3 regions of the Methylibium sp. genome follow, and region 1 is predicted to be linked to each of the others. Evidence: predicted binding sites of a transcription regulator. Region 1 holds the regulator's gene; each other region holds the start of a gene.
The links. Region 1 encodes FNR, which switches genes on or off when oxygen is low (the NO sensors DNR and NnrR bind a similar motif). Its sites were predicted from a motif close to TTGATNNNNATCAA; they were not measured.
Positions count from the first base shown of each region.

Region 2: a site for FNR is predicted at 5,912-5,925, ahead of ACQY9S_RS16580 (universal stress protein). Genes of this name have one in related genera too.
Region 3: a site for FNR is predicted at 3,061-3,074, ahead of ACQY9S_RS18745 (universal stress protein). Genes of this name have one in related genera too.

Region 1 is NZ_OZ257250.1:589,952-597,325, reverse strand. It holds gene ACQY9S_RS02785 (Arm DNA-binding domain-containing protein) at 1-123, opposite strand, end outside; gene icd (NADP-dependent isocitrate dehydrogenase) at 322-1,575, opposite strand; gene ACQY9S_RS02775 (sulfite exporter TauE/SafE family protein) at 1,722-2,417, opposite strand; gene hemN (oxygen-independent coproporphyrinogen III oxidase) at 2,440-3,870, opposite strand; gene fnr (fumarate/nitrate reduction transcriptional regulator Fnr) at 4,044-4,769, shown strand; gene ACQY9S_RS02760 (hypothetical protein) at 4,798-5,052, opposite strand; gene ACQY9S_RS02755 (hypothetical protein) at 5,071-5,316, opposite strand; gene ccoG (cytochrome c oxidase accessory protein CcoG) at 5,348-6,832, opposite strand; gene ccoP (cytochrome-c oxidase, cbb3-type subunit III) at 6,861-7,374, opposite strand, start outside.
Region 2 is NZ_OZ257250.1:3,525,722-3,533,095, reverse strand. It holds gene ACQY9S_RS16615 (DUF5343 domain-containing protein) at 1-699, opposite strand, end outside; gene ACQY9S_RS16610 (DUF3297 family protein) at 1,292-1,543, shown strand; gene ACQY9S_RS16605 (VOC family protein) at 1,675-2,097, shown strand; gene ACQY9S_RS16600 (YciI family protein) at 2,202-2,558, shown strand; gene ACQY9S_RS16595 (YciI family protein) at 2,684-3,100, shown strand; gene ACQY9S_RS16590 (SRPBCC family protein) at 3,124-3,651, shown strand; gene ACQY9S_RS16585 (RNA polymerase sigma factor) at 3,687-4,985, shown strand; gene ACQY9S_RS16580 (universal stress protein) at 5,019-5,858, opposite strand; gene ACQY9S_RS16575 (phenylacetate--CoA ligase family protein) at 6,067-7,374, shown strand, end outside.
Region 3 is NZ_OZ257250.1:4,007,630-4,015,003, forward strand. It holds gene ACQY9S_RS18730 (MBL fold metallo-hydrolase RNA specificity domain-containing protein) at 1-862, shown strand, start outside; gene ACQY9S_RS18735 (MgtC/SapB family protein) at 859-2,115, shown strand; gene ACQY9S_RS18740 (TraR/DksA family transcriptional regulator) at 2,131-2,499, opposite strand; gene ACQY9S_RS18745 (universal stress protein) at 2,553-2,996, opposite strand; gene ACQY9S_RS18750 (trypsin-like peptidase domain-containing protein) at 3,502-4,017, shown strand; gene ACQY9S_RS18755 (PDZ domain-containing protein) at 4,014-4,262, shown strand; gene ACQY9S_RS18760 (CmpA/NrtA family ABC transporter substrate-binding protein) at 4,396-5,790, shown strand; gene ntrB (nitrate ABC transporter permease) at 5,806-6,693, shown strand; gene ACQY9S_RS18770 (ABC transporter ATP-binding protein) at 7,108-7,374, shown strand, end outside.

The DNA.
Region 1 (7,374 bases):
CCAAGTCTTCAGGCCCGCAGGGCTCACATGCACATACAGACCCCCGCCATCGCTCAGTTTGTACGGCTTCGGCTTGGCGTTGTTGATGCGGGTCGGAGAAAGGGTGTACCGGGATGTCCTCATGAACGGTCTCGCTAGCTCGGTTTGCGAATCCTACAAATGGAGGAATTTGGAGGATTTCTCCCCCTCTGTCCCTCCAAAATTCTCTCCAAATTGGCGGGATTTCGCGATTACCAGTGAGACGCAGAAAAACGAAATTCCTCGAAATTCACAAGGAAAATCAATGGCTTACGAGACGTCATGAGACGCCAGGTAGCAGCTTCACATATGGTCGATCATCACCTGCCCGAAGCCCGAGCAGCTGACCTGCGTGGCGCCGTCCAGCAGGCGCGCGAAGTCGTAGGTGACCTTCTTCGACAGGATGGACTTCTCCATCGACGAGATGACCAGGTCGGCCGCCTCGGTCCAGCCCATGTGGCGCAGCATCATCTCGGCCGACAGGATCTCGGAGCCCGGGTTGACGTAGTCCTTGCCGGCGTACTTGGGCGCGGTGCCATGGGTGGCCTCGAACATCGCGATCGAGTCCGACAGGTTCGCGCCCGGGGCGATGCCGATGCCGCCGACCTGCGCCGCCAGCGCATCGGACACGTAGTCGCCGTTCAGGTTGAGCGTGGCGATCACGGAGTACTCGGCCGGGCGCAGCAGGATCTGCTGCAGGAAGGCGTCGGCAATCGAGTCCTTGACGGTGATGTCCTTGCCGGTCTTCGGATTCTTGAACTTGCACCACGGGCCGCCGTCGATCGGCTGCGCGCCGAATTCCTTCTGTGCCAGGCCGTAGGCCCAGTCGCGGAAGCCGCCCTCGGTGAACTTCATGATGTTGCCCTTGTGCACGATGGTCACGCTGGGCTTGTCGTTGTCGATCGCGTACTGGATCGCCTTGCGCACCAGGCGCTCGGTGCCTTCACGCGACACGGGCTTGATGCCGATGCCCGAGGTGTTCGGGAAGCGGATCTTCTTGACGCCGAAATCCTCTTGCAGGATCTTGATGAGCTTCTTGGCCTTCTCGCTCTCGGCCTCGAACTCGATGCCGGCGTAGATGTCTTCCGAGTTCTCGCGGAAGATCACCATGTTGGTCTTGTGCGGCTCCTTGACCGGGCTCGGCACGCCTTCGAAATACTGGATCGGGCGCAGGCAGACGTAGAGGTCGAGTTCCTGGCGCAGCGCCACGTTGAGCGAGCGGATGCCGCCGCCCACCGGCGTGGTCAGCGGGCCCTTGATCGACACCACGTACTCCTTCAGCACCTGCAGCGTCTCTTCGGGCAGCCAGACGTCGGGGCCATAGACCTTGGTCGACTTCTCGCCAGCGTAGATCTCCATCCAGTGGATCTTGCGCTTGCCGCCGTAGCTCTTCGCGACCGCGGCGTCGACCACCTTGATCATCACCGGCGTGATGTCGAAGCCGGTGCCGTCGCCCTCGATGTAGGGAATGATGGGCTGATCGGGCACATTGAGCGAGAAATCGGCATTGACGGTGATCTTGTGGCCGTCGGCAGGCACCTTGATGTGCTGGTACATGGACTTGCGTCTCCGCTGGGTGGGGGTTCGAGAGGAACAGGAGGGGTGACTTCGATTCTAGGCGAGGCATCGTGCACTGCAGCGAACGATGCCGCTCTGCGCAGCGCACAGGGGAGTGCCAGGGCAATACCGGACGGTCAATGGTCCTAGGCCGCAATGCACCACGGCCCGCCCGGGCCGGTCAGCTGGTGCCACATCGCCCACGCCCCAGCGGCGGCCAGCAGCACCCCGGCCAAGCGCACGGCGCCCGCGCCGCGGCCCAGGCGGCCCAGCAGGCTGCGGCCCAGCAACAAGGCCAGCGCGCCGCCGAGCGCGAACGCCAGCATCACCGCCGCACCGGCGAGCGGCCCGTCGGCCAGCGCGGCGACGACCAGCGCCGAGTACAGCAGGCCGCAAGGCCAGGCCGCCCACAGCAGGCCGACGGCCCCCGACCAGGCCCAGCCGCGCTGGCGCACCCGCCCCATGGCCGGGAGCGGCCCGAGCATCGGCACGGCCGAGAGCGGTGCCGTGAGGCGGCCCAGCGCAACGCGCGGGATGCGGCCGGTGAGCAGCAGCCACAGGCCGAAAACCATCACCGCCGCCTGCAACAGTGTCCACAAGGGTTTCAGCCAGGCGGTGGCCTGGAACATCTCGGCCAGCCAGCCGGCGCCCACCGCCACCAGGGCCCCCGCACTGCCGTAGGACAGCAGCCGTCCGAGCTGCAGCGACACCGCAGCCTGCCACGGGCGCGCGCCGGGACAGGCCCGCTCGACGGCCGCACAGGGTGCGGCGCACATCGCAACGCAGTGCGGACTGCCGGCCAGACCCAGCACGAGGCCGGTCGTGATCAGTGCGAGGCTCATTGCCGCACCCCGCGCACTTGTCTCAGATCAACCGCGAATAACGCTCGCGGTCGCGATCGGCCTGCAGGTGGCGGTCGAACACCATCGCCACCGCACGCACGAAGTACCAGCCCAGCGGCGTGAGCTGGATCGCGTCGGCGTCGATCTCGACCAGGCCCTGCCCGACCAGCGGCTCGAGCCGCTGCAGCTCGGCATCGAAGTAGCGCCTGAAGTCGAGCAGATGGGCCAGCTCGATCGACTCGAACACCACCCGGCCCTGGCACATCAGCGCCATGATCACCGAGCGGCGCACCACGTCGTCGCGCGTCAGCACGAGGCCGCGCACCACCGGCAGTTCGCCGGCGCGCAAGGCGTCCTGGTACTCCGGCAGCGACTTGGCGTTCTGGCTGTAGGTCGCACCGACGCGACCGATCGCCGACACGCCCAGGCCGATCAGATCGCAGTCGGGCTGGGTGCTGTAGCCCTGGAAGTTGCGGTGCAGCCGCCCCTGGCGCTTGGCCGTCGCCAGCGCATCGGTCGGCAGCGCGAAGTGGTCCATGCCGATGTAGTCGTAGCCGTGCTCCAGGAAGCCGGCGATCGCGTTCGACAGCATCGTGACACGCTGCGCCGTGCCGGGCAGGTCCTGCGCATGGATGCGCCGCTGCGGCTTGAAGCGCTGCGGCAGGTGCGCGTAGCCGTAGAGCGCCACGCGGTCCGGCCGCAGCCGGGCCACTTGCTCCACCGTGCGTGCCAGCGAAGCCGGCGTCTGCTTCGGCAGACCGTGGATCAGGTCGATGTTGATCGAATCGAAGCCCAGCGCGCGGGCACTGGCCATCAGTGCCGAGACCTGCTCCTGCGGCTGGATGCGGTGCACCGCCTGCTGCACGGCAGGATCGAAGTCCTGCACGCCAAAGCTCAGGCGGTTGAAGCCGAGGTGTTTCAGGTGCGCCAGCCGCCCGGCATCGACGGTGCGGGGGTCGACCTCGATCGAACATTCGGCCTGCGTCTGCACGTCGAAGGCCGCGCGCAGCAGCGACATCAGTTGCGTGAGTTCGCCGTCGCTGAGGAAAGTCGGCGTGCCGCCGCCGAGGTGCAGCTGGCTCACGCGCTGCCCCGGGCCGAGCGCGCCCACGTGCAGCGCGATCTCCTGTCCGAGCGACTCCAGGTACTCCGCGCCATGCCGGTGCTGGCGCGTGATCACCTTGTTGCAGGCGCAGTAGTAGCAGACCGATTCGCAGAACGGAACGTGCACGTACAGCGACAGCGGTGAACTGCCGCCCACCGCACCGGCCGACTGCGGGCCGCTGCGGCGCTGCCCCAACGCCTGCCGGTACTGGGCGGGACCGAAGGCCTCGACGAAGCGGTCCGCCGTGGGATAGGAGGTGTAGCGCGGCCCGCCCGCGTCCAGTCGGCTCAGAAGCTCCTCGGTCGGTGCGGCGGGCGCCGGCTTGGCGGTCGTGGGAGTGCTGGACATGCCCAGACTGTGCCCAGCGCCCAGCGCCCTGCACTTGATCTGCATCAAGCCCCGGGGTCGACGGGCCCGGACAATCTGCACTCATCTTGAGGCCGATCATGCAACTTGCCCCGGACACACCCGCTGACGCGCCTTGCGGAGCTCACGCCGAGCGCGCACCCATAATGGTCCGCATGGAACAACCCATCCGCATCGAAGCGCTCAAGGTTGCCTGCTCGAGCTGCAACCTGCGCGAGTTGTGCCTGCCGGTCGGCCTGTCGGATGCGGACCTCGACCGGATCGACGAACTGGTGGGTGGCCGCCGTGCCGTCAAGCGCGGCGACGCGCTGTTCCACGCCGGTGATCGCTTCGAGTCGCTCTACGCGGTACGCACCGGCTTCTTCAAGACCCGCGTCTCGGCCGACGACGGACGCGACCAGGTCACCGGCTTCCAGATGGCGGGCGAGCTGCTCGGGTTGGACGGCATCAGCACCGACCGCCATGCCTGCGACGCCGTGGCGCTCGAGGACTCGCAGGTCTGCCAGATCCCCTACACGCAGCTCGAGACGCTCTCGCGCGAGTCGACACCGCTGCAGCACCAGTTCCACAAGATCATGAGCCGCGAGATCGTGCGCGACCACGGCGTGATGCTGCTGCTCGGCAGCATGCGCGCCGAGGAGCGGCTCGCCGCCTTCCTGCTCAATCTGACGCAGCGGCTGCAGGCGCGCGGCTTCTCGGCCTCGTCGCTGGTGCTGCGCATGACGCGCGAGGAGATCGGCAGCTACCTCGGCCTCAAGCTCGAGACGGTGAGCCGCACCTTCTCGAAGTTCCAGGACGAGGGGCTGCTCGAAGTGAAGCAACGCGACATCCGCGTGCTCGACGAAGCCGGCTTGCGCCGGCTCGTCAACGGCCCCTGCTGAGCCCCCGAGCGCGGAGGCCCCCGCTCACTCAGGGCCAGCGGCGCGGCTCGGTTCCCTCGGGCTCCGGCGTCGCCAGCAGCAGCGTCAGCATCGACGTGAGCGCGCACACGATCCAGAAGCTGAAGAAGGCCAGCGTGTACACACCCGCCGGTGACACGCTCTGCAACGCACTGCCGACCCAGCCGCTCAAGTCGGCGGGATCGGCGGCGCTGAACACCAGCATCTCGAGCACGCCAGCCATCATGAACGAGGGCCAGGCGATCCACAACGTGCGTTGCCTCATGGCGTGTCCCGGCCGGCCCTAGTGCGGCGCCCTGGGCGTGGCCGCGTGGTTGCGTGCCTGCACCGCAGGCGTGCTGCTGTCGAGGGACTCGCTCGCGCGGCTGAGCACCGGGTCGCTGCCGCGCACGGCAATCACGGCGGTGGCGATGGCGGCCACCACCACCACGAGCGGCCCGCCGAGCACCAGCCAGAGCATGGGCTCGCGCCACCACGGCAGCTGCGCTGCCGGGGAGGGCGCCAGGATCTTTGCGTTCGTCTGTGCCATGGAGACTCTCCTGGTGAGCAGCGTACCGCACTCAGCGCGGCACGACGAAAGTGGACTTCTCGACCACGCTGAACGCCGGCTGACTGCCGTCGACCTCGCGTGTGAGCTCGAAACGCAAGGGGTGCGCGCCCGGCCCCAGCGCCGCGGCCGTCTGCGGCGGGATCTGCACGGCCACCGGCACCCAGCGCGACTCGGCCGGCGCCAGCAGCACCTCGCCGCGCACCTGCGCTTGGGCACCGGCGATGCCGCTCACGGCCACGCGGTAGCGCTGCGCGGATTCGGTCGCGTTCATCACCTGCAGACGGTAGACGTTCTCGATGCGCCCTTCGTCGACCAGCCGCGCCAGCGTGCCACGGTCGCGCACCACGTCGACCCGCACCGGGCTGCGCAGTGCCAGGCTGGCAACGAAACCGCCCGAGACCAGCAGCAGGATCACGCTGTACACGAGCACCCGCGGACGGAACACCCGGCGCCAGTCCAGCGTGCTGCGGCCGGCGGCCAGGCCGTTCTGCGTCGCGTAGCGGATCAGGCCGCGCGGATAGTCCATCTTGTCCATCACGCCGTCGCAGACGTCGATGCAGGCGGCGCAGCCGATGCACTCGTACTGCAGCCCCTGGCGGATGTCGATGCCGGTCGGGCAGACCTGCACGCACAGCGTGCAGTCGATGCAGTCGCCCTTGCCCTGGGCCGCCAGCGCGTCGTGCGCCAGGCTGCGCGGGCGCGAGCCGCGCGGCTCGCCGCGCGCGGTGTCGTAGCTGATGATCAGCGTGTCGTGGTCGAACATCGCGCTCTGGAAGCGCGCATAGGGGCACATGTACTTGCAGACCTGCTCGCGCATGAAGCCGGCATTGCCGTAGGTCGCAAAGCCGTAGAACAGCACCCAGAACCACTCCCAGGGGCCCGGCCCGGCGGCACCCGGGCCGGCGAGACCGAACAGGCTCAGGGCCTCGCCGCCCAGCTCGCGGATCGGCGTGAAGTAGCCGACGAAGGTGAAGCCGGTCCACAGCCCGATCGCCAGCCACACCGCATGCTTGGCCGATTTGCGGGCCAGCTTCGCGGCGCCCCAGGGCGTGGCGTCGAGCTTCAGGCGCGCCTGCCGGTCGCCTTCGATATGGTGCTCGACCCACATGAAGATCTCGGTGTAGACCGTCTGCGGGCAGGCGTAGCCGCACCACAGACGACCGGCCACGGCGGTGAACAGGAACAGGCCGTAGGCCGACAGGATCAGCAGGCCGGTGAGGTAGATGAAGTCCTGCGGATAGAGCACCAGGTCGAAGATGTAGAAGCGCCGCGCCCCCAGGTCGAACAGCACCGCCGGGCGGCCGTTCCACGGCAGCCACGGCAGGCCGTAGAACACCAGTTGCGTGAGCCACACCAGCGCCCAGCGCCAGGCGGCGAACCAGCCGTGCACCGCGCGCGCATGGATCGTCGCCTGCTTCGCGTACAGCGACACCATCTCGCCCGTGTCGTCGGGCGCGGCAGCGATGGGGATGACGCGTGAGGCAGGACGATTCATCAGCGGCTCGGGGTCGCGCTCCGGCAGTTCACTGCTTCGCCGCGACCGCGGCGCCGCCGGTGTTCGACAGCCCCCAGACGTAAGCGGCCAGCACCTGGATCTGCGCCTCGCTCAGCCGCCCGGCATGCGCCGGCATCACGTTGGTCTTGCCTTCGTTGACCATCTTCATCACCGCGTCCTCGCCCCAGCCGTGCAGCCAGATCTTGTCGCTCAGGTTGGGTGCGCCCAGGGCCTGATTGCCCTTGCCGCCCGGACCGTGGCAGGCCGCGCAGGCACCGAACTTCTCGCGCCCCAGTTGTGCAGCGATGCTGTCGTGCGGGCTGCCGGACAGGCTCAGCACGTAGTTGGCGACGTTGCGCACGTCCTCGGCGCTGCCGACCGCCGCGGCCATCGGCGGCATCATGCCCTGGCGCCCCTGTGCGATGGTCTGCGCGATCTGCTCGGGCGCACCGCCGTGCAGCCAGTCGTTGTCGGTCAGGTTCGGGAAGCCCTTGCTGCCGTGCGCGTCGGAGCCGTGGCACTGGGCGCAGTTGTTGATGAAG
Region 2 (7,374 bases), 1.6 Mb from region 1:
CAAGTTCTCGCGGATGCTCTTGAAGATCGCGTCGTACGTTGCTTGATCACCGCCAGGAGGGAGGTTGATCTCGATGCGAACTGTCAGACCAACGCTCCCAGCCCCAGCCGCGCCGGAGTTGGCTTGCACCGGCGATTGCACGTGCACGGGCGCTGGGGTCAGGGACGGAGCCGGGGCTACCGGCGCTGCCTTTTTGACCGGGGACACCTTCTTGACGATCTTCGCCCCACCCCCGCTGGATGCAGACTTCACCGTCGCGGCGACGCCCTCCGTCAGCTTGCCGCTGATTCGAGCCAACGTCTGGAACGTCGTCGCTTGGCGCTTCCCGACCACGTCGCTTGTGCCGTCGTGATTGCGGAAGAACGAGATCAACTTGTCCAATGGCAGCGTCCACGCGTCCTCGCCATGAAGGTCGAACAGCTCGCGGTACGGGCCAGTGACCAGCTTGGCGAACTCCTGCTGGAACTCGGTGTTGTCGTGCTTGTTGAATACCGGCCCGGCCGCAGGCGTCTTCTTGTTCTCAGCGTCCAGAACTCCGATGAACTTCATGATGTTCAGAACGAAAGATTCGTTCTGCGGCGCGATGCCCAACTTCTTCAGCGTATCCGCCGTAACCGTCGCAGGGAATGCCTTTCGAAGCTGACCCACCAGCTGCGTCACACCACCGGAGCCGGACATGTAGGGATGCTTGTCTGCCACTTGGAACTCTCCTCCGTTTGTGAGCGCAATTGTCGCAGCGACTGCCCGCTTGTAACAAATGTCGGCGTGCACGCATCGGACATCACCCGCGAAGGGTCGCGCTCCCAGTAGACCGGTATCCGCTTGATTGAGGAGACGGCCTCTCTGAACCCACCCTGCACTGTCGTCATCGGCGTGGACTTAGGCGACCACTAAAAGGGGAACGCTGACGCCGGGCATCCGCCTTGACTGTCGAACGCATTCGAGCGACCGCTTCCTTGAGGGGCGACCGGTTAGATAGGGTCGATCGCGGTCATCTCACTCCCGCGCGAGCACCACATCCCGGCACTGCGCTCCCCGCCAGCAACGCGCGGTACTTGCGGGCGGCCGCCGGTGGCAGCTTCGAACGACGGCTACGAGGCGAAGGTCGCCCGCCGATTCGATGCGGCCGAGCGCGACTGGGAATGAAGGCGCCTCCCGACGCCTCCGCCCGAGCCGCCGTGGCCGCAGCGACCGGTGCGACTCCCGCTCCGGCATCTGGCAGGCGATCGCTGCAGCCCGAGCGTCCTCGACAATCGGGGGCTCTCCATCGCCACCCGACAAGAGGTCGCCCATGAAAGAAGAAGGCCAAGCCGCTCCCCCGTTGCCCGACCGGTTGTCCGTCGACCCGGCCAGCCCGCATCACCTGGCCGCCGTGTTCGAACACGAGATCGGCATTCGCTTCAACGACAAGGAGCGCTCCGACGTGGAGGAGTACTGCGTCAGCGAGGGCTGGGTGAAGGTGGCCGCCGGCAAGACGCTGGACCGCAAGGGCAAGCCGCTGCTGATCAAGCTCAAGGGCAAGGTGGAGGCGTTCTACCGCTGAGCCGCGCGGGGCCCGTGCTAAAAAATGCCGGGCAGCGTGTCGATCCGCACCCCGCTCGTTCGTCGTCAGCATGCAGGCCCCGGAACCCGACCCGACGGCCCGCCCTTGCCACCCACCCAGGAGCCCACGCCATGACCCAAGCCATCGCCTACCTCGGATTCAACGGCAACTGCGCCGACGCCATGCGCTTCTACGAGCGCGCGCTGAAGGCCAAGCTCGAAGTGCTGATGAGCGGCGCCGAGTCGCCCATGGCCGAGCAGATGCCCAAGGAGTTTCTGCACCGCATCCTGCACGCGCGCCTGGTGCTGCCCGGCGGCGGCATGCTCTACGCGGGCGATTGCCCGGGGGGCGCGCCGTACGAAGGCATCAAGGGCGTGTCGATCGCGCTCGACTACCCGACCACCGCCGAGGCCGAAGCCGTCTTCGCGGCGCTGGCCGACGGCGGCCAGGTGACCATGCCCATGCAGGCGGCCTTCTGGGCCAAGCGCTGGGGCATGCTGATCGACAAGTTCGGCACGCCGTGGATCGTGAATGGGGAGTTGCAGCCGTTCTGATACGGTCGCCCGGCGCTTCGCAAGTCACGCGGCGGACGCAGAATCGGCACCGGTCACGCCGTCGCGCCCCGTCGGGCGCGGGGGGCGGGTGACGTGGAGCCGAAATGTCCTACATGTTGCTGATCGTCGAACCCACCGGCCAGCGCCGCGAGCGCGGCGTCGAGGCCGGGCAGCAGGTCTATGAGCGCATGCTGCAGTTCACCGCCGGCCTGCAGGCACGCGGGGTGCTCGAGGCGAGCAACTCGCTCGCCTCCCGGGGCGTGCGCCTGCAGGTGCGCGAGGGCCGCACCCAGCTGACCGACGGGCCTTTCGCCGAAGCGAAGGAAATGGTCGGCGGCTTCTTCCTGCTGAATGTGGCCACGCGCGAGGAAGCGCTGGCGATCGCCGCCACCTGCCCGGCCGCCGAGTGGTGCACGGTCGAGGTGCGGCAGGTCGGGCCCTGCTACGAGCCGGACCCCTGAGTCCGCGCGTCGGGAAGTTTTTTCCGCGATCCGGAGCCGCGGCTGTCGATCCGGCCGCGCGCCGCTCGTCGTACCGACAAGGGCCCCGAAAGGCTCTCTTCTCCACCACGACCAGGAGCACTGCGATGCGATTCATGATCATGGTGCGGGCCACGCCCGACACCGAAGCGGGCGTGATGCCCGAAGACGACCGCCTGATGGCCGCGATGGCGACCTACCACGAGGAGCTCGCCCGGGCCGGCGTGCTGCTCGACGGCGCCGGCCTGCAACCCAGCAGCAAGGGCTGGCGCATCCGCTACGCCGGCGGCACGCGCACGGTCATCGACGGCCCGTTCGCCGAGGCCAAGGAGTTGGTCGCCGGCTACACGCTGATCCAGACCCGCTCGAGGGAAGAGGCGATGGAATGGGCGCGGCGCTTTCCGGCGCCGATGGGCGAACTGGCCGACGGCGAGATCGACGTGCGCCCGCTCTACGAGCTGGACGACTTCCCGCCCGGCGAGTCGGTCGAGCGCTTGCGCGAACTGCTGGCCCCGCAAGGCTGAGCCCACCCCCTTAGGAGACCGACATGTTCAAGACCCTCGCCCTCGCCGTGCTGGCCGCGCTGGCGCTGCTGCTCCTCTACGCGGCGACGCGGCCCGACCAGTTCCGCGTCGAGCGCAGCCTGCGCATCGAGGCGCCGCCCGAGCGCGTGTTCGCGCTGATCGAGGACCTGAAAGGCTTCAACACCTGGAACCCCTACGCGCGCAAGGACCCGGCGATCAAGCAGCGCTATGGCGATGTGACACGCGGCCCCGGCGCCTTCTACGCCTGGGAGAGCAAGGAGGTCGGTGTCGGCAGCATGAAGATCACCGACACCGCGGCGCCGACGCACGTGACGATCGCGCTCGACTTCGAGCAGCCCTTCACGGCCCACAACACCGCCGAGTTCGCGCTGCGCCCGGACGGCGGCGGCACCACCGTCACCTGGGCGATGCACGGCCCCGCCACCTTCGTGTCGAAGCTGATGGGCGTGTTCTTCAGCATGGACCGCATGGTCGGCCGCGACTTCGAGGCCGGCCTCGTGAACCTGAAGGCCGCGGCCGAGGCGCGCTGAGCATCCCGCGAGCGCGGCTTGAGCGGCGGCGACCGGTGGCGACGACCGACACGCACCGCGCGATCGACGCCGTCTGGCGCATCGAATCGGCCAAGATCATCGGCGCGGTCGCGCGCATGGTGCGCGACGTCGGCCTGGCCGAGGAGCTGGCGCAGGACGCGTTGGTCGCCGCGCTCGAACACTGGCCCACCGACGGCCTGCCCGACAAGCCCGGTGCCTGGCTGATGACCACCGCCAAGCACCGCGCGCTCGACCGGCTGCGCCAGGACGCGCTGCATGCGCGCAAGCACGAGGAGCTGGGCCACGACCTCGATGCGCTGCAGGCCGGCGTGGTGCCGGACTTCGTCGATGCGCTCGACGCGGCGCGCCAGGACGACATCGGCGACGACCTGCTGCGGCTGATCTTCACCGCTTGCCACCCGGTGCTCAGCACCGAGGCACGCGTGGCGCTCACGCTGAAACTGCTGGGCGGCTTGAGCACGCCCGAGATCGCGCGCGCCTTCCTCACACCGGAAGCCACGATCGCGCAGCGCATCGTGCGCGCCAAGCGCACGCTGAGCGCGGCCCGCGTGCCCTTCGAGGTGCCGCAGGCCCAGGAGCGCGCGCCGCGCCTGGCCTCGGTGCTGGAGGTCGTCTACCTCGTCTTCAACGAGGGTTATTCGGCCACCGCCGGCGACGACTGGATGCGCCCGGCGCTGTGCGAGGAGGCGCTGCGCCTGGGCCGCGTGCTGGCCGGGCTGGCGCCCGACGAGCCCGAGGTGCATGGCCTGGTGGCGCTGATGGAGATCCAGGCCTCGCGCACCCATGCCCGCGTCGACGCGCAGGGCCGGCCGGTGCTGCTGCTCGACCAGGACCGCTCGCGCTGGGACCCGCTGCTGATCCGCCGCGGCCTCGCCGCGCTGGCGCGTGCCACGGCGCTGGGCGGCATGCGCGGTCCCTATGCGCTGCAGGCCGCACTGGCCGCCTGTCATGCGCGCGCCGCGCGCGCTGCCGACACCGACTGGGCGCTGATCGTCGCGCTCTACGACGCGCTGGCGCAGGTGGCGCCGTCGCCGGTGATCGAGCTCAACCGCGCGGTGGCGGTCGGCATGGCCTTCGGGCCCGCGGCCGGGCTGGAGGTCGTCGACGCCGTGGCATCGAGTCCGGCGCTGGCCGGCTACCACTGGCTGCCGAGCGTGCGCGGCGACCTGCTGGCCAAGCTGGGCCGCCATGACGAAGCGCGCACGGAGTTCGAGCGCGCCGCAGCGCTGACGCGCAATGTGCGCGAACGCGAGCTGCTGCTGGAGCGGGCGCGCGCCGCTCATGCGGCATTGCATTCGAACGCATCGAATTGAAGGGCGGGCCGGCGGCTTGCGAGGCGCCTGCGGTCAGTGGGCCATCAGCACCGGCAGCGTCATCGAGCGCAGCACGGTGCGCGTTACGCCGCCCAGCACCCATTCGCGCGCACGACCGTGGCCGTAGCAGCCCATCACCAGCAGGTCGGCCAGCAGGTCGGCCGCCTGCGACAGCAGCAGCTCGCCCAGCCCACCGGTCGGCGGCGCGTCGCGGTGCACCGTGGCCGTGACGTCGTGGCGCTGCAGGAAGGACTCGATCTCCAGCGGCGTGCGCTGGTCGGCGTCCGGCGTTTCGTCCCAGGCCATCACGTGCACGCTCAGCGCCCGCTGCAGCAGCGGCAGCGCCGCGGTGACGGCGCGCGCCGACTCGCGCGTGGACTTCCACGCCACGATCACGGTATCGCCGAGCGTCGGGCCGGTGTCGACATAGGGCAGCACCAGGGCGGGCTTGCCGCTGTCGATCAGCACCGACGCGGTGAAGTCCGGCGGCACGCCGGCATAGACCGTGTGGTCGGGGTCGTGCTGGCCCAGCACCAGCAGGTCGGCCCCCCAGGCACGGCGCACGAAGGCACTGACGGGCTCGCCGCGCGTCTCGCTCCATTTCACGCCCGGCATGCCGCCCGCGGCGCGGCGCTCCTGCTCGAAGGCCGCACGGGCGCGCTCGCGCTGCTCGTTCTCGGCCTCGATCAGCAGCGAGGCTGCGCCCGCTTCGATGGTGAAGGCATAGGGGTTCTGCAGCATCGACGGCATCACCGCGTACAGCGTGTCGATCTGCGCCGCGTGGGCCGCGGCCAGGCGCTGCGCCGCTTGCAAGCGCCGCGCGCTGCCGCTCGAATCGTCCAGATGAACCAGGATCGACTTCAGGTCGCTCATCGTCTTGCTCCTCATGCGAGGCTTCAACGCTAGTCCCGATCGGCGGGCATGGCTTGACGTGGATCAACCGGGCCCCAGGCGGCCGGCGCCGTGCAGCAACGGGCCGGCGCGTCCCTCCTTGCCAGCGCTGCCGCCTCGGGCGCATGCTCGTGCCTCGCGCCGCCCGGCGCCGAAGCGCTTCCCGCTCTCACCCAGGCACCACCCCCGCATGACCACGCACCCCCCACCCCCCTTCAACGCCTGGCAGTGGATGCGGGCCTGGAGCGAGACCTGGTGCGCGGGGCTGGACCCGGCGGGCGCCGGCCGGCGGCTGCGCGAGCAGCGACTGCAAAGCCTGATCGACACCGCGCTGCGCGACTCGCCGTTCTACCGTGGGCGTCAGCCGCACGCCCGGCAGCTCGCCGACTTCGAGCCGGTGTGCAAGGCCGAGCTGATGCAGCACTTCGACGACTGGGCCACCGACCGGCGCATCACCCACGCCGCCGCGAAGGCCTTCGTGGCCGACCCGGGCCGCATTGCCGACGCCTGGCTCGGCGACTACCTGCTGTGGACCAGCTCCGGCACCAGCGGCGAGCCGGGGCTGTTCGTGCAGGACGCGCGGAGCCTGGCCGCCTACGACGCGATCGACGCGCTGCGCCTGCGCGGTGCCAGCCCGGCGCAGCCGTCGCTCGGCAGCTGGGGCGCGCGCCAGCGCTTCGCCTTCGTCGGCGCGACCGGCGGCCATTTCGCCGGCCTGGTGAGCATGGAGCGCCTGCGGCGCCTGGTGCCTGCCGCACTGGCGCCGCAGATCCGCGTGTTCTCGGTGCTCGACCCGCTGCGCGACGTGGCCTGCGACCTGCAGGCGCTGCAGCCCACGGTGCTGATCACCTACCCGAGCTGCGCCGCGGCGCTGGCGCGGATGCAGCAGGACGGCGCGCTGCAGCTGACGCTGAAGGAGGTGTGGATGGGCGGCGAGCAGCTGTCGGACGAGCAGCGCGAGCTGGTCCGCGAGGCCTTCGGCTGCAGTGTGCGCAACAACTACGGTGCTTCCGAGTTCTTCACGATCGCCTGGGAGTGCGCGCACGGCCACCTGCACCTGAACGACGACTGGGTGGTCCTGGAGCCGGTCGACGAGCGCCTGCAGCCGGTCCCGGCGGGCTGCATGTCGCACACCACGCTGCTCACCAACCTGGCCAACCACACGCAGCCGCTGCTGCGCTACCAGCTGGGCGACCGCGTGCGCCGGCTGGCCGGGCGCTGCGACTGCGGCAGCGCCTTCCCGCTGATCGAGGTGCAGGGCCGTGCCGACGACACGCTGCGGCTGCGGGACGCGCGGCGCCGTCCGGTCACGATCCTGCCGCTGGCGCTGGAAACCGCCATCGAGGAGGGCGCGCACGTCACCCAGTTCCAGGTGCTGTGCGCAGCGGACGGCTCGATCGAACTGCGCTTCGAGGCGGCGGTGACCGATGCGCGGACCGCCTTCGAGAGTTCGCGGCGCGCGCTGGCGGCGTTCCTCGCGCACCACGGCGTCACCGGA
Region 3 (7,374 bases), 1.1 Mb from region 1:
GTCGGTGGGCGTGCGCGCGAACGGCCGCACGCTGGTGTTCTCGGGCGACCTGGGGCGCAGCGACGACCTGCTGATGCCGGCGCCTGGCCGCGTGGCGCAGGCCGACGTGCTGCTGATCGAGTCGACCTACGGCAACCGCCGGCATCCGCGCGACGACGTGCAGGCGCAGCTGGGCGAGATCGTCCGCGCCACGGTGCGGCGCGGCGGCAGCGTGCTGCTGCCGTCGTTCGCGGTCGGCCGTGCGCAGGCGCTGCTGCTGGTGCTGCAGCGGTTGAAGGCGGCCGGCGAGATCCCGGCCGACCTGCCGGTCTTCCTGGACAGCCCGATGGCGAGCACCGCGACCGCGCTCTACCAGCACCATCGCAAGCTGTTGCGCATCGCACCGCGCGAGGCCGGCACGCTGACCGACGGCGTGACGCTGGTCGCGGGGCCCAAGGAGTCCGAGCGCCTGACACGCCAGCGCTGGCCCAAGGTCGTCATCTCGGCCAGCGGCATGGCCACCGGCGGGCGCGTGCTGTACCACCTGAAGGCGCTGGCGCCCAACCCGCGCAACCACATCGTCTTTCCCGGCTTCCAGGTCGGCGGCACGCGCGGTGCGGCGCTGATCGGCGGCGCGCGCGAGGTCAAGATCCACGGCGAGTACATCGCGGTGAAGGCCGAGGTCAGCCACCTCGAAGGCTTCTCCGGCCATGCCGATGCCGACGGGCTGATGGACTGGCTGCGCGGCTTCGCGTCGCCGCCGGAGCGGACCTTCGTCGTCCACGGCGAGCCCGCGGCGGCCGACACGCTGCGGCTGCGCATCCAGGACGAGCTGGGCTGGCGCGTGTCGGTGCCGGAGCACGGGGCGACGCTGGAGGTGTGAGCTTGGACGCGCTGCCGGACGGGGTCCTCGGGCTGGCGGTCGCGCTGGGCGCGGGCCTGCTGATCGGCATCGAGCGCGAACGCCGCAAGGGCCGCGGCGACGACCGCGAGGCCGCGGGCCTGCGCAGCTTTGCGGTCGCGGCGGCCACCGGCGGCCTTGCCCAATGGCTGCCGGTGCCGGGGCTGGTGGTGGCCGGGGCGGTGCTGGTGGCGGCACTGGCCGCGCTGTCGTACGGGAGAAGTCGCTCGCGCGATCCGGGGCTGACCACCGAACTGGCGCTGTTCACCACCTACCTGATCGGCGTGCAGTCGGTGCTCTCGCCCGCGCTCGGGGCGGCCTGCGGCGCCGGCCTCGCGGCGCTGCTGGCGGCGCGTGAGCGGCTGCACCGTTTCGCGACCCAGCTGCTGAGCGACCAGGAGTTGCATGACGGACTGCTGCTGGCCGCGTTGGCGCTGATCGTGCTGCCGCTGGTCCCGTCGCGGCCGCTCGAGGCATTCGGTGGCATCAGTCTGAGGCCGCTCGTTGCGCTGGTGCTGTTGATCATGGCCATGCAGGCCGGCGGTCAGGTGGCGCTGCGCTGGCTCGGTGTGCGCGGCGGCGTGCTCGTGTCGGGCTTCGTATCGGGATTCGTCTCGAGCACCGCGACCGTCGCATCGTTCGGCAGCCGCTCGCGCGCGCAGCCGGCGCAGACGGCGGTGCTGGCCGGCGCCGCCGCGCTCTCGGCGGTGGCCACCTGGCTGCAGGTGCTGGTGATGAGCGCGGTGCTGTCGCCGCCTGCCGCCGTCGCGCTGTTCCCGGTGGCGCTGGCCGGCGCGGCAGGCGCATTGGCCATCGGCCTGCTGTCGCTGCGCTCGCGCGGTGCGCTCGCTGCGGCGCCGGCGGGCCCGCCACGCAGCGCGCTGCGGCCGCGCGAGGCGATCGTGGTGGCGCTGACGCTGGGTGTCGTCGCGCTGGGGGTCGGCAATGCGCAGCGCCACTACGGAGACGCCGGGCTCGGCCTGAGCGTCGCGCTCGCCGCGCTGCTCGACGCGCACGCGCCGGTGGCGTCGCTCGCTTCACTGCACGCGGCCGGCGAGCTGTCGACCGAGCAGATGCTGCGCGGCGTGCTGCTGGCCGTCAGCGCGAACACGCTGACGCGTTGCGGTGTGGCGGCCGTGGCCGGCGGGCGGGCCTACGCGCTGCGCGTCGGGGCGGCGTTGGCGGTCAGCCTCGCGCTCGCGTGGGCTGCGGCGTGGTGGCTGTTGCGGCCTTGAGGGCCGTTGCGTCGGTCAGCTGCGGTGGGGAGCCCGGTCGGCCTGCTCCTGGCAGGTCAGGCACAGGCGCGCCTCGGGCAGTGCACGCAGCCGCGGCAGGCCGATCGGCTTGCCGCAGCGTTCGCAGTCGCCGTAGCCGCCGACATTCAGGCGCTGCAGCGCCGCGCTCACTTCGTCGAGTTCGCGCTGCCAGTGGCTGATCAGCGTGATCTCGAGTTCGTCTTCCGCATCGGCGGCGGCGCCTTCGCTGCCGGCGATGAAGGTGTTGCCGGTGGCGGCGCCGGGCTCGACGAGTTGCGCGCGGTGTGCGCGAACCTCGTCGCGCAACCGCGCCTCGCGGGCGAGCAGGTCGTCGCGGATGTCTGCGTAGGGCCGGGTGTTCATGCGGGTTGCCTTCGGGGTGGATCAGGGATTGCCGCCGGACCATCCGGCGACTTCTAGTGCAGCATCAACAGGGGCAACTCGCTGCGCACCATCACGCCCCGCGTCTGCGAACCGAACAGCCACTCGCCGAACAGGCCGCGCCCGTGCGTCACCATCACGATCAGGTCGCAGCCGCGCTGGCGGGCGACATCGGCGATCGCCGCATCGATCTCGTGGGCCTGGGCGAAGAAGCCCTCGAAGGGAACGCCGGCGTCGGTGGCGCGCCGCTCGAACGCCGACAGCACGCCCTTCGCGTGCTCGGCCGTGGCCCGCGCATGCGCTTCGAGATCCCGCAGGTAGTGCGCGGCGCTGCGGGTCGAGCCCGCGGGCGGCACCGGCGGCTCGGCGATGAAGGCAGTGATCGACGCGCCGAGCTGGAGCGCAAAGTCGATGCTCGCCTGCATCGCGCGGTCGGCCAGGGCGCCGCCGTCGACGGGAACCAGGATGTGCTTGAACATGGTGAATGCCTGTGCCTGCAGCGCTGCGGTCGATTCAGTCTAGGTGGCGCCGGTGCGAACAGGCTTGTCCAGGATCAAACAGGCCGCGGCGCGGCGCGGCGCCGGCGGGCCCGCGGCCTTGATGCAGCGCAAGCCGCGTTGGGGGTCGTCTGGCTAGGGCCTGTTCACGCTACCGGAGGGCACACGCCCGGGTTGCACAGGCCGCAGGGGTAGGCGCGAAGGAGGCGGCGTGCTGTTGCACGCAACGACTGAGCAACGCCGCCCTGCGACCTGTGCAACCCGGGCCCGAAGGGTGACCCATGAAACAAACGCCCTCGGCGTTGCAAAGGCTCGCCGGGGCCCGACCCCGGCTGCGCTTTGCGCCTTGATGGCCTTCGTTTCATGGGTCACGTGTGCCCTCCGGTAGCGTGAACAGGCCCTAGAGTGATCCGGACCCTGCGCACGGCGCGCGGGCAGGTTCCCGGAGGCATGCCGCCATGCGGCCGACCCAGACTCACGCTGTTCGATGAAACGCGCTGCGTGGTGGCGGCGTTTCGCGCGAACCGGCGTCATGGCGGCCGGCGCGGGGCTGCTCGCGGCCTGCGCGGGCCTGCAGCAAGGATCCGCCGCGCCGGAGCCACGTGTGCTGCCGATGAGCTTTGCGCCGGCGCTGCAGCGCGGCCTGTCGGCCGCGGTGGGGGTGTTCGGCGTGGGCATGTCCTATTCGGCGGCCGAGGCGCCGAAGCCTGGGGCGCCGCGCCGTGTCGGCGACGAGCGGGTGGCCGACCGCATCGGGGCCGGGTTCATCATCTCCGGTGCCGACGGCCTGATCGTCACGGCCTCGCACGCGGTGGCCGGCAGCCAGCGCATCGCGGTCAAGCTGCCCGACCAGCGCGTCGTCGCCGCCACGCTGGTGGGCGAGGACGAGGAGGCCGACATCGCGCTGCTGCGCGTGCCGCTCGTGCTGCCCGAGCCGCCGCCGCATGGCCGCTCCGCCTCGCTGCGCCCCGGCCGCGGCTGGGCGCCGAGTTCGACGACGTGACGCCCTTCACGGCGCTGGACGCACGCCGACCGTATGCGTCCGGGGCGCGGGTCGGCGCGGTCGGCATCGATTCGCTGGCCGAGCGCATCGGACTGCAGGCGGGCGACATCATCGTCGGCATGAATGGCCGACCCATCGGGCACAGCGGCGACCTCGCACGGGCGCTGCTGGCCTGGCGCTCGGTCAGCGGCACGACGCTGACCGTGTTCCGCGAGCAGGCCTACCTGGAACTGCGCCTGCAGTAGGTCCGCTGCGGTGCCCGACGGGGCGGGACCCGCCGTGTAGTGCCACCCCTACAAAACATCCCCGCCGCGCACGATCGCGCGAGCCGTGCCGCGTCCCTAGCATCGATCCTGATCCAAGCCGAAGGGATGCCCGATGAGCAACGAGCGCAATTTCGACCCGTACGACGCCGACCGCCCGCTGCTGATGCGTTGCAGCTGTGGCCGCCACGGGTCTGCCGCCGAGCACGCGGCCGACGCCGCCACCGCCGAGCTGCGCCGCCGCAGCGAGACGGCCGAATTCGAGGCCTATTCGAATGCCTTCGTCGAGGCCACGCTGGTGAAGGCGCTGTTCCCGCAGGACGCGGTGCGCCGGCGCTTCCTGCGCGCGGTGGGCAAGGGCACGGCCATGGCGGCGATCGCCAGCGTGCTGCCGATCGCGCCGCTGCAGGCCCTGGCCCAGGCGGCCGGCGCGCCGGAGAAGAAGGACCTGAAGATCGGCTTCATCCCGATCACCTGCGCCACGCCGCTGATCATGGCTCACCCGCTGGGCTTCTATTCGAAGCAGGGCCTCAACGTGCAGGTGGTCAAGACGGCCGGCTGGGCGCTGATCCGCGACAAGATGCTCAACAAGGAGTACGACGCCACGCACTTCCTGAGCCCGATGCCGCTGGCCATCAGCATGGGCGTGGGCTCCAACGCCACGCCGATGAACGTGGCGACGATCCAGAACACCAACGGCCAGGCCATCACGCTGGCGAACAAGCACAAGGACAAGCGCGACCCGAAGCAGTGGAAGGGCTTCAAGCTCGCGGTGCCGTTCGAGTACTCGATGCACAACTTCCTGTTGCGCTACTACGTGGCCGAGGCCGGGCTGGACCCGGACCGCGACATCCAGATCCGCGTGGTGCCGCCGCCCGAGATGGTGGCCAACCTGCGCGCCGGCAACATCGACGGCTACCTCGGCCCAGACCCCTTCAACCAGCGCGCGGTGTTCGAGGAGGTGGGCTTCCTGCACCTGCTGACCAAGGAGCTGTGGAACGGCCACCCCTGCTGCGCCTTCGGCACCAGCACCGAGTTCATCCAGCAGAACCCCAACACCTTCGCGGCGCTGTACCGCGCGGTGCTCACCGCCGCGGCCATGGCGCGCAAGCCCGGGAACCGCGAGCTGATCGCCAAGGTGATCTCGCCGCAGGCCTACCTGAACCAGCCCGAGACGGTGGTGACGCAGGTGCTGACCGGCAAGTTCGCCGACGGCCTGGGCAACGTGAGGAACGTGCCCGACCGCGCCGACTTCGACCCCATCCCCTGGCAGAGCATGGCGGTGTGGATGCTCACGCAGATGAAGCGCTGGGGCTACGTGAAGGGCGACGTGAACTACAGGCAGATCGCCGAGAAGGTGTTCCTGCTGACCGACGCCAAGAAGACGATGAAGCAGCTCGACCAGAAGGTGCCCGACGGCGCGTACCCGAAGTTCACCATCATGGGCAAGGTGTTCGACCCCGAACAGCCCGAACCCTACATCGGCAGCTTCGCGATCAAGCGCACCTGAGCGGACCGGACGGCCATGAACGGAGCCCGTTCGCTCAACCTGCGCGCCGGCCTGCTGTCGGCGCTGATCCTCGCGCTGCTGTTGATCGTGTGGCAGCTCGCCACGCGGCCGGCGGCGGGCAGCGCGGCGGCGCCGGCCGCGACGATGACGCCGGAGCAGATCGAGTACGCCCGCCTGCTCGGCAAGGACCCGGGCGCCGAGGCCGGCTCGACCGCCGGCCGCTCGGGTTTCCCGACGCCGGCCCAGCTGGGCAGCAAGGTGATCGAGCACCTGTCGCGCCCGTTCTACGACAACGGCCCGAACGACAAGGGCATCGGCCTGCAGCTCGCCTATTCGCTGGGGCGTGTGGGGCTGGGCTTCGCGCTGGCGGCGCTGGTCGCGATCCCGCTGGGCTTCCTGATCGGCATGAGCCCGCTGGTCTATCGTGCGCTCGATCCCTTCATCCAGGTGCTCAAGCCGATCTCGCCGCTGGCCTGGATGCCGCTGGCGCTCTACACGATCAAGGACTCGTCGATCAGCGGCATCTTCGTGATCTTCATCTGCTCGGTCTGGCCGATGCTGATCAACACTGCCTTCGGCGTGGCCGGCGTGCGGCGCGAATGGCTCGACGTGGCCAAGACGCTGGAAGTCACGGCCCTGCGCCGTGCCTTCGAGGTGATCCTCCCGGCCGCGGCGCCCACCATCCTGACGGGCATGCGCATCAGCATGGGCATCGCCTGGCTGGTGATCGTGGCCGCCGAGATGCTGGTGGGCGGCACCGGCATCGGCTACTTCGTGTGGAACGAGTGGAACAACCTGTCGCTCACCAACGTGATCTTCGCGATCCTGGTGATCGGCGTGGTCGGCATGCTGCTGGACCTGCTGTTCGCGCAGGCGCAGAAGGCGGTGACGTATGTGGACTGATTCGGCTGCGTCGGTGCGAGGCCCGAGGGCGGTGGGCTGCGCGGGCTTCACTGCGCCACCTTCGCCTGCCGGCGAAGGTCTGCTGCGCTGCTCGCTCCGCGAGGGCGGCTGCGATGACTCCGCCGCGCCGCTGGACGCGGTACGGCATAGAGCCTTCTCGCCGGTCCGCCGCACAGCGGCGGACTGCCCCCCGCTGCGCTGCGCTGCTCGCTGGCGCAGAGGCGCCCGCACAGCCCACCGCCCTCGGGCCTTCATGCATCGGTTCGGGGCGGCGGCCGTCGAAATCAACGGTGCGTCTGGCAAGGGCGTGGGCAGGGCCGATGGCGCGCCTCTGGTACGCCAGCGAAGCGACAGCGGCCCTGCCCACGCCCTTGCCGGCTCGGTATCGGCAAGCCCGGCGCCAAAGACTGGCCCATGCCCATGAACTCGCCTACGCCCTTCCTCAAGATCGAGGGCCTGGCCAAGACCTATCCCGGCTCGACCGAACCGGTGTTCGACGGCGTGAATTTCGGCATCGCGAAGGGCGAGTTCGTCTGCATCATCGGCCACAGCGGCTGCGGCAAGACCACCATCCTCAACGTGCTCGCTGGCCTGGAGCAGGCCGGCGCCGGCCACGTGTTCATGGACGGCCGCGAGGTCGCCGGCCCCAGCCTCGAGCGTGGCGTGGTGTTCCAGGGCCAT